2 regions of the Klebsiella sp. A52 genome follow, and region 1 is predicted to be linked to the other one. Evidence: predicted binding sites of a transcription regulator. Region 1 holds the regulator's gene; the other holds the start of a gene.
What was found. The regulator CRP, encoded in region 1, controls carbon source genes, mostly activating them, when cyclic AMP is high. The targets are predictions, from matches to a motif close to ATGTGANNNNNNTCACAT.
Positions count from the first base shown of each region.

Region 2: rbsD (D-ribose pyranase) is a predicted target of CRP. The motif match lies at 2,475-2,492, and genes of this name have one in related genera.

Region 1 covers NZ_CP074437.1:1,776,759-1,781,484, forward strand. The annotation lists gene argD (bifunctional acetylornithine/succinyldiaminopimelate transaminase) at 1-271, shown strand, start outside; gene KGA69_RS08250 (YccS/YhfK family putative transporter) at 261-2,339, opposite strand; gene crp (cAMP-activated global transcriptional regulator CRP) at 2,390-3,022, opposite strand; gene KGA69_RS08260 (OsmC family protein) at 3,327-3,731, shown strand; gene KGA69_RS08265 (phosphoribulokinase) at 3,794-4,663, opposite strand.
Region 2 covers NZ_CP074437.1:1,315,671-1,320,396, forward strand. The annotation lists gene rbsC (ribose ABC transporter permease) at 1-446, opposite strand, end outside; gene rbsA (ribose ABC transporter ATP-binding protein RbsA) at 452-1,957, opposite strand; gene rbsD (D-ribose pyranase) at 1,968-2,387, opposite strand; gene kup (low affinity potassium transporter Kup) at 2,574-4,442, opposite strand; gene ravA (ATPase RavA) at 4,660-4,726, shown strand, end outside.

The DNA of each region.
Region 1 (4,726 bases):
GTTTGTCGAACACCTGCAGCAGATCGATGCGCAGTTTGATCTGTTCAGCGACATCCGCGGCATGGGACTGTTAATCGGCGCCGCGCTTAAGCCGCAGCATCACGGACGCGCGCGCGATTTCCTCTATGCCGCGGCGGAGGCCGGGGTGATGGTGTTAAACGCCGGGCCGGACGTAATGCGCTTTGTGCCGTCGCTGGTGATTGATGATAGCGATATCGCCGAAGGGATGGCGCGCTTCGCGCAGGCGGTTAAAAACGTACTTAGCGCTTAGTCGTGCGTAGCCAGATGCCGTGATGCGGACGCTGACGCCATGCCACCGACGAAATGGTGTGCATGGTGTTCAGATGGCCGAGGATCCGCTGCAAATGCTGCTCAAGGGTGCTGAGCGGCCCACGCAACACTTCCCCGTCCTGGGATTCCATAATATTCACATCGCCCGCGCTGCCCGGCCCGTCTGAATCCAGACGCTGCTGACAGCGCTGCAGGGCAATTTCACACGATTCCAGATACCGCTGCGCCAGGTCAGGCGTTAGCATCGTATGCTCGCGCGCCAGCGTGGTCATGGCGTTGATATGCTCAACGATAAACTGGCTATGGGTTACCCACAGCTTCATATCTTCCAGATAGTGCGAGTTAAAGCCCGGTTCCTGCATCGCCTGGTTAAGCGAGTTATACAGGGCGTTGTGCGCCTGGTTGACGCGCATACGCTGGTAGGCCAACGCCGGGGCCTGCGGATCGGCGCTAAGGATCAGCCGAATAGCCTCCTGATCGGCCTCCAGGGCATCGTGGGCGTTTTTACGTAGCAGGCCGCTCTGCCATTGCGGCCATAGCCAGACCATCCCGCCAAAGGCGATCAGACAGCCAATGATGGTATCGATAAAGCGGGCGACGATGAACTGCTCGCCGTTAAGCGTTAGCAACTGCAGGGTATATACCGCGGTGACGGTAAAGCCCACCATCGCCCAGCCGTAGTGTTTACGGATGATGAGATAGCTCAGCAGCGTGATGAACAACATACCGCTTAACGTGTAGCTCTCCGGTACGTGGAAATGTAGGGTCAGCCAGGCGATCACCAGGCCCGCCAGGGTGCCTGCCGCCCGGTGGACAATCCGCACGCGGGTGGCGCCGTAACCGTTTTGCGTCACGAACAGCACGGTCATCAGGATCCAGTACGGCTTCGGCAGATGTAGGGCGCTGCCCATCAGGCTGGCGATGCTCAACATTACGCTGATGCGCGCGGCGTTGCGCAGCGCCGGGGATTTCAATGACAGGTAGTTCTTCAGCGCCGGTAGTAGCGGTAGGCGCCGTTCTTTATCCGCCATCAGGTTACGTGCGTACAGCGGGCGCTGGGTGCGCAGCACGCGGGCGATACGACTGAAGTGCCAGGCGCAGAACTGGCCTACCGGGTTATCGGGATGCTGATAAGCGATTTTTTCCAGCGCGCCGATTTGCTTATCCATCTGGAAGCGACGCGGGTAGCGGTGGTAGAGAATATCATCCGCCAGCACCCGCAGACGCGCGGCGACGGTCTGCGCGTTCCAGCGGATAACCGCTTCCGCATGGCTGCGCTCCACCAGTTTTTGTACCTCTTCCGGCTGGTGCAGGCTCACTGAAATATGTTCCTGCAGATCCAGCCCAACCTGGAACGCGCGCAGCAGGCGCTTATGATCGCTACGCTGGTTGGCGGCTAACATATGCATCTGCTGGTAGCATTGGGTAATTAAATCGACCACCTTCTGCTGGCGGGTAAGCAGCGGCGGCAGGGAGGTCGTCGGGTCAGTGTGCTGCGTCAGGAGGCTATATTTGGCCTCGCAATAATTAGCCAGTTCGCGGTAAAGCAGGCTTAACGACTCGCGCAGCGGCTGCTCCCGCCAGAGCCAAAACCAGAACCAGTTAAAGAGTCCGTACCACAAGGTTCCCAGCGCATAGATAAGCAGCGGCTCCCAGATGGGCATATTGCCGGCCAGGCTTAAGGTAAAAATGGCGGCGATAAGCGATGCCGGCAACAGGCGAGCGTGCAGCGAACTGATTTCCGCCGTCACGCCGAGAATCAGCGCCAGCGCGCTGAGGATAAGCGGCAACGGGATGTCCCGCGCCAGAAGCAATTGCACAATCAGGCTGCTGCCGGCAAACAGGCAGCCGCCAACGATCAGGCGTTTGAAAAAGCGTTTATGCGGGGTGTCGAGACCGGCGATATTGCAACAGGCGGGAACTAACGAGAACAGCAACCCTTGCTGCAGATGGCCGAGCAGAAGCCCGATGGCCACAGGTAGACACAGCACCAGCGTTTGCCGCAGTGCGTAGTTGACTTCCGGGTGGTAAATCAGCCTGCGCCACATGGGAGAAACAAAAACGGCGTACTGCGCGGAGCAATACGCCGTTTAGCGACTTAACGGGTACCGTAGACGACGATAGTTTTACCGTGTGCGGAGATCAGATTTTGATCTTCCAGCATCTTCAGAATACGGCCAACCGTCTCACGAGAACAGCCGACGATCTGGCCAATTTCCTGGCGGGTGATTTTGATCTGCATCCCGTCCGGGTGGGTCATGGCATCAGGCTGTTTCGCCAGATTCAGTAAGGTCTGAGCGATACGGCCCGTCACGTCGAGGAAAGCAAGGTTACCGACTTTCTCGGAAGTGACCTGCAGACGACGCGCCATCTGCGAAGAGAGGCGCATCAGGATGTCCGGGTTCACCTGGATTAACTGACGGAATTTTTTGTAAGAGATCTCGGCCACTTCACATGCGGTTTTCGCACGTACCCAGGCACTACGTTCCTGACCTTCTTCAAACAGGCCTAATTCACCGATGAAATCGCCCTGGTTGAGGTAAGAGAGGATCATCTCTTTACCTTCTTCATCCTTGATGAGTACAGCCACGGAGCCTTTTACGATGTAGTAAAGCGTTTCCGCTTTCTCACCCTGGTGAATCAGCGTGCTCTTTGATGGGTACTTATGAATGTGGCAATGAGACAAGAACCATTCAAGGGTAGGGTCTGTTTGCGGTTTGCCAAGCACCATGCGCGGTTATCCTCTGTTATAAGCTATCTCCGGACGCCGACACTACACGGCATCCGGGCATGCAATCGTATTTTTCCCTATGCCTGGGAAGCTGGCTGCTCAATTTATGCAGCCTGTAATGTGAACTCCTCAGCATACATGCGGTACATCAATGTATTACTGTAGCATCCAGACTGTTTTAGCATAGCTTTCACCGCATGTCTCCTGGTGTCTCGCTTCAGCATGACCCAGGTCGCCTTCCGTTGCGAGATTTGTTATGTGCGCGTAATCTGTCAGGAAAATTGCAACAGCGGAGTTAAATTTTATGCAAGCGCGTGTGAAATGGGTGGAAGGTCTAACCTTCATCGGTGAGTCGGCCTCCGGCCACCAGATTTTAATGGATGGCAACTCCGGGGACAAAGCGCCCAGCCCGATGGAAATGGTGCTGATGGCGGCGGGCGGCTGTAGCGCAATTGACGTGGTGTCTATCCTGCAAAAAGGGCGTCAAAACGTCACCAACTGCGAAGTGAAGCTGACCTCTGAACGCCGTGAAGAGGCGCCGCGCCTGTTCACCCATATCAATCTGCACTTTATCGTCACCGGTAAAGAGCTGAAGGATGCGGCGGTGTCCCGTGCGGTGGATTTATCCGCGGAGAAGTATTGTTCGGTGGCGCTGATGCTGGAAAAGGCCGTTAACATCACCCACTCTTACGAAGTGATCGAAGCCTGAGACGAATTGATGTAGCGGGACGCTAACCCCGGCAGCACGGCGACCGGGGTTTTATTTTGCCCTTAACTAATGGTTTTGCCTTCCATCAAGCGCTCGACCAGCGGCGCCATAATGAGCTCCATCGCCAGCCCCATCTTACCGCCTGGCACCACCAGGGTGTTCATATGCGAGATAAACGACCCCTGTAGCATCGCCAACAGCCAGGGGTAATCAATCCCCTGCAAATTGCGAAAGTGAATCACCACGAAGCTTTCGTCGAGCGATGGAATGCCTTTGGCGGCAAACGGATTCGAGGTATCGACCGTCGGCACACGCTGGAAGTTGATATGGGTGCGTGAGAACTGCGGGGTGATGAAATTGATATAGTCTTCCATCGAACGCACCACCGAGTCCATCACCGCTTCGCGCGAATGGCCGCGTTCGCTGGTATCGCGAATGAGCTTCTGGATCCATTCAAGGTTGACGATCGGCACCACGCCGACCAGCAGGTCGACATGTTTCGCCACGTCATGCTGCGGCGTCACCACGCCGCCGTGCAGCCCTTCATAAAACAACACGTCGGTCGGTTCAGGCAGCGGTTGCCATGGGGTAAAGGTGCCGGGAACCTGATTCCAGGGAACCGCTTCATCGTAGGTATGGAGATATTTGCGCGACTGGCCCTTGCCGAATTCGCCGTACTCTAAAAAGGTGCGTTCAAGCAGGCTGAAGTCGTTGGCTTCCGGGCCAAAGTAGCTGATGTGTTTGCCCTGATCGCGCGCCTTGCGGATCGCCATGTCCATTTCCGGGCGAGTATAGCGATGGAAGCTATCCCCTTCGACCTCCGCGGCATGCAGGTTCAGTTGCGAGAAAATTTTGCGAAACGCGAGGCTGGTGGTGGTGGTGCCCGCGCCGCTGGAGCCCGTGACTGCGATCACTGGATGTTTGGCAGACATAACAACTCCCTGATTAAGTGATGGTGTGTCGCCGTATCGCGCCAGGCACTCGCGGTTAGAGGG
Region 2 (4,726 bases), 460 kb from region 1:
GGGCTGCCGTTGGTGTAAACCATCGTCACGCCGCGCAGCAGCAGCATCATCACCAGGGTGGCGATAAACGCCTGCACGCGCCCTTTCGCGACAATTACCCCGGTCACCGCGCCAATAGCCGCACCGAGCGCCAGCGCGGCGGCAACGGCCACCAGCGCATTCACTTCGATACCGACGATAGACGCCGCGACGGCGCCGGTCAATGCCAGCAGAGAACCGACGGACAGGTCGATCCCCGATGTCAGAATGACCAGCGTCATCCCGACCGCCATGATGGCGTTAACGGAAGTCTGCTGCAGAATGTTGAACAGGTTATTAACGGTAAAAAAGTTAGGGCTCATGGTCGAAACGATCGCGATCAGCACCAGCAGGGCGATCAGCGATTTTTGCTCCATCAGCCACGCTTTAGTGAAATAGCGGCGACCAGTAACAGCCTGGGTAGTCATCTTTTTTACTCCTGATTCACACGGTTAAGCTTGCCCACAGCGGCAGCCATCAATACTTCCTGGGTGGCCTGCTCGCGTGTGAATTCACCGCCGAGATGCCCTTCATGCATCACAATGATGCGATCGCTCATGCCCAGCACTTCCGGCATCTCAGAAGAGACAAGGATGATGCTCAGGCCATCGGCTTTAAACTGGTTAATCAGCTGGTAGATCTCTTTCTTCGCCCCGACGTCGACGCCACGGGTTGGTTCGTCGAGGATCAGCACTTTCGGCCGGGTCATCAGCCCGCGAGCGATAGCGACTTTTTGCTGGTTCCCCCCAGAAAGCAGGCCAATTGCCTGCTCCATTGAAGGCGTCTTCACATTAAAAAGCCGAATGAAATCGCTGACCGCCTGCTGTTCATCTTTATGCTTAAGGCTACCGCCCGCCCTGCTGAAGTAGCGCAGCGCGGTTAATGACATGTTTTCTTTGACCGACATCCCAAGCACCAGTCCATCACGCTTACGGTCTTCAGAGATATAGACAATGCCGTTCGCCAGGCCATCCTGCGGCGAACGGGTGACGACTTCATGGCCATCCAGCGTCACGGAACCGCTGCTACGCGGCAGCGCGCCGTACAGCACCTTCATCAGTTCAGTACGCCCGGCGCCCATCAGCCCGGCAACGCCGAGGATTTCGCCCTGACGCAGGGTAAACGTCACGTTTTCCACCCCGGATCCGCAGAGATTATCGACCTTCAGACGTACCGCGCCGGGTGCCTTATCGAGATGCGGATATTGATCTTCCAGCTTACGGCCAACCATCATCTCGATCAGTCGGTCTTCATCCAGCGAAGCCACTTCACGCTCGGCAATAAATTGCCCGTCGCGAAATACGGTGACGTCATCGCAGATTTCGAAGATCTCTTTCATGCGGTGGGAAATATAGACAATGCCGCGCCCCTGCGATTTCAATTCGCGGATGACGCGGAACAGCGATTCGGTCTCGGTGTCGGTCAGGGCATCGGTGGGCTCATCCATAATGATGACCTTCGATTCGAAGCTCAGCACTTTGGCGATTTCCACCATTTGCTGATCGCCAATCGACAGATCGCCCACCAGCTTCTGGCTGTTAAAACGTAAATTCAGCTTCGCCAGCAGCTTGTCCGCTTCGGCATACATCTTTTTCCAGTCGATTTTGCCAAAGCGGTTAACGAACTCGCGGCCAAGGAAGATGTTCTCGGCAATCGTTAATTGCGGGATCAGGTTGAGTTCCTGGTGAATGATGCCGATACCGGCTTCCTGTGAGGATTTTGGGCCGTTAAAGGTCGTTTCTTTACCTAACCACAGCAAAGAACCGGCATCACGGGTATAGATACCGGTGAGTACCTTCATCATTGTCGATTTACCGGCGCCATTTTCCCCTACCAGCGCCATTACCCGGCCAGCATAGACATTCAGCGCCGCGCCGGAGAGCGCTTTGACGCCAGGGAACGCTTTATCGATCCCTTTCAGCTGTAATAAAGCTTCCATGGCGGCGACCTCAGAAAGTGACGCCGGCACAGAGAATAATATTCGCATACGGGGAACACTCCCCGCTGCGAATTACCGCCTGACTATCTGCGGTTTGTTTTTTGAACTGCTCATGACTGGTGTAACGAATTTCAATCGTATTTCCCTGGTGCTGCTGCAGCTGCTCAAGATGATTGAGCAACGTCGCGTGGAGTTGCGGATTATGGGTTTTAATCTCTTCCGCGATGACCGCCGCCTCAACCTGCATTTCCGTCGTTACGACCTCCAGAACCTGCATAAATGAAGGTACGCCCTGAGTAAGCGCCATATCGATTCGCGCGCTGCTGCGGGGAACCGGCAACCCGGCGTCGCAAACAACCAGCATATCGGTATGACCGAGGCGGGAGATAACGGAAGAAATATCAGCGTTAAGTACGGTGCCTTTTTTCATTTTTTCTCTTTTGCTCCACTAGCGAAACGTTTCGCTAACATTAGTATTGTAAATGCAGGAGCAAAAAACCATCATCAAAAGAGATAAATGTGATCGCCATCGAAACGTTTCGCAAGGCGTGGGCAGGAAATTGCATCGAGATGTGAGAGACAAAAAAGCCCTTCATTATTGAAGGGCTTTTTGACATCAGATTTCTACCTGAGTACCGAGTTCGATAACCCGGTTCGGCGGGATTTCAAACTGATCCGGCGCGCGCAGAGCGTTACGCTGCAACAGCAGATACAGTTTGCCGCGCAGGCGCAGATACCATGGCCGTTTGCCGATAATCAGCGACTCGTGGGACATAAAGAACGACGTTTCCATCATTCGGCAGCTCAGCCCTTCCAGGCCGCAGCGATGGAACACCTCTTCGACGTTCGGCGTTTCACGCCAGCCATAGCTTGCTACAACGCGCCAGAACGACGGCGACAGTTGCTCAATCTGCACGCGGCGAACGTTATGCACATACGGAGCATCTTCGGTGCGCAGGGTCAGCAGGATCACGCGTTCATGCAGCACCTTGTTGTGTTTCAGGTTATGCAGCAGCGCAAATGGGATCACGTTCAGGGCGCGAGACATATAGACCGCGGTACCCGGCACGCGCACCGGCGGCGATTTCTCCAGCGAGGAGATCATCGCTTCCAGCGAGTTGCCATGCTCATGCATCCGGCGCAACAGGCGGAAACGCTCGCTCTTCCAGGTGGTCATCACCGTAAACATCACCAGACCCAGTGATAACGGCAACCAACCGCCGGAGACGATTTTATCGAGGTTCGCCGAGAATAGCGGAATATCGATACACAGGAAGGCCACCAGCATCAGGCCGACAAACAGCTTATTCCAGTGCCAGTTTTTGCGCGCCACGGTCGCCGACAGAATGGAGGTCAACACCATGGTGCCCGTTACCGCAATACCGTACGCCGCCGCCAGATTAGAAGAGTGCTCGAAGCTGACAATGACGATGACCACAGAAACGTACAGCAGCCAGTTAATGAACGGGATGTAAATCTGCCCGGACTCCATTTCCGAAGTATGGATAATGCGCATTGGCGACAGATAGCCCAGACGCACGGCCTGGCGAGTCAGCGAGAAGACCCCGGAAATCACCGCCTGCGAGGCGATAACCGTCGCCAGGGTCGCGATAATCAGCATCGGGATCAGCGCCCATTCCGGCGCCAACAGGAAGAACGGGTTTTTAATGGCTTCCGGGTGCTTCAACAGCAGCGCGCCCTGGCCAAAATAGTTAAGCACCAGTGATGGCAGTACTACCGAGAACCACGCTACGCGAATCGGTAGTTTGCCGAAGTGACCCATATCGGCATACAGCGCTTCCACACCGGTAATCGACAGCACCACCGCGCCGAGCGCAATAAAGGAGACCGTTTTGTACTGCAGGAAGAAGTTCACTGCCCAGTAAGGGTTCAGCGCCTGCAGAACTTCCGGGTTATCGAGAATACTGCGCGCGCCAAGCACCGCCAGCAACAGGAACCAGATAAGCATAATTGGCGCGAACAGCTTGCCGACCATCCCGGTTCCGTGTTTTTGAATAGCAAAAAGCAGGGTCAGCACAATAATGGAGATGGGGACAATCCAGGTATCCAGCTGTGGGGCGATAATTTCCAACCCCTCTATCGCCGACATCACCGATATTGCCGGGGTTATCACCACTTCACCATAGAAGAAGCTACCGCCAATCAGGCCGAGGATCACCAATACGGAGGTCATCTTTGCCGAGGTGTTGCGCCCCGCCAGCGACATCAGCGTCAAGATCCCGCCCTCGCCGGCGTTATCCGCCCGCATCACGAAGGTGATGTATTTTATTGATACGGTAAAGATCAACAGCCAGAAAATCAGCGACAGAAAGCCAAAAACCGCATCGCGTTCAACGCCAAAGCCAAACTGGCCTGACAGACATTCGCGAAGGGTATACAGTGGACTGGTACCGATATCGCCGTAAACCACGCCGATTGCCGCCAGCGTTATTGCCGGCAGCGATTGTTTATTATCAGTGCTCATAGACTAGTCTTTTCGTTTATAAAACAAATGTGTGCCTAGTCCCTTGGCCCACAAAAAGCGCACAGTATGCACGATTATTTGCTGAATCGTACCCCTAACTGACACCATATTAACTTAGCTCAAAGAAAATAAATCGATTCTTCAGGCTATTACCACCCCTAATCAAACATCTATACTCGACGCAATAACGACACACGACAAAGCACGCAACTCTATTATGGCTCAATCACATTTACTGGCAGAAAGAATTTCCCGACTTAGCGCCGCCCTGGAAAAAGGGCTCT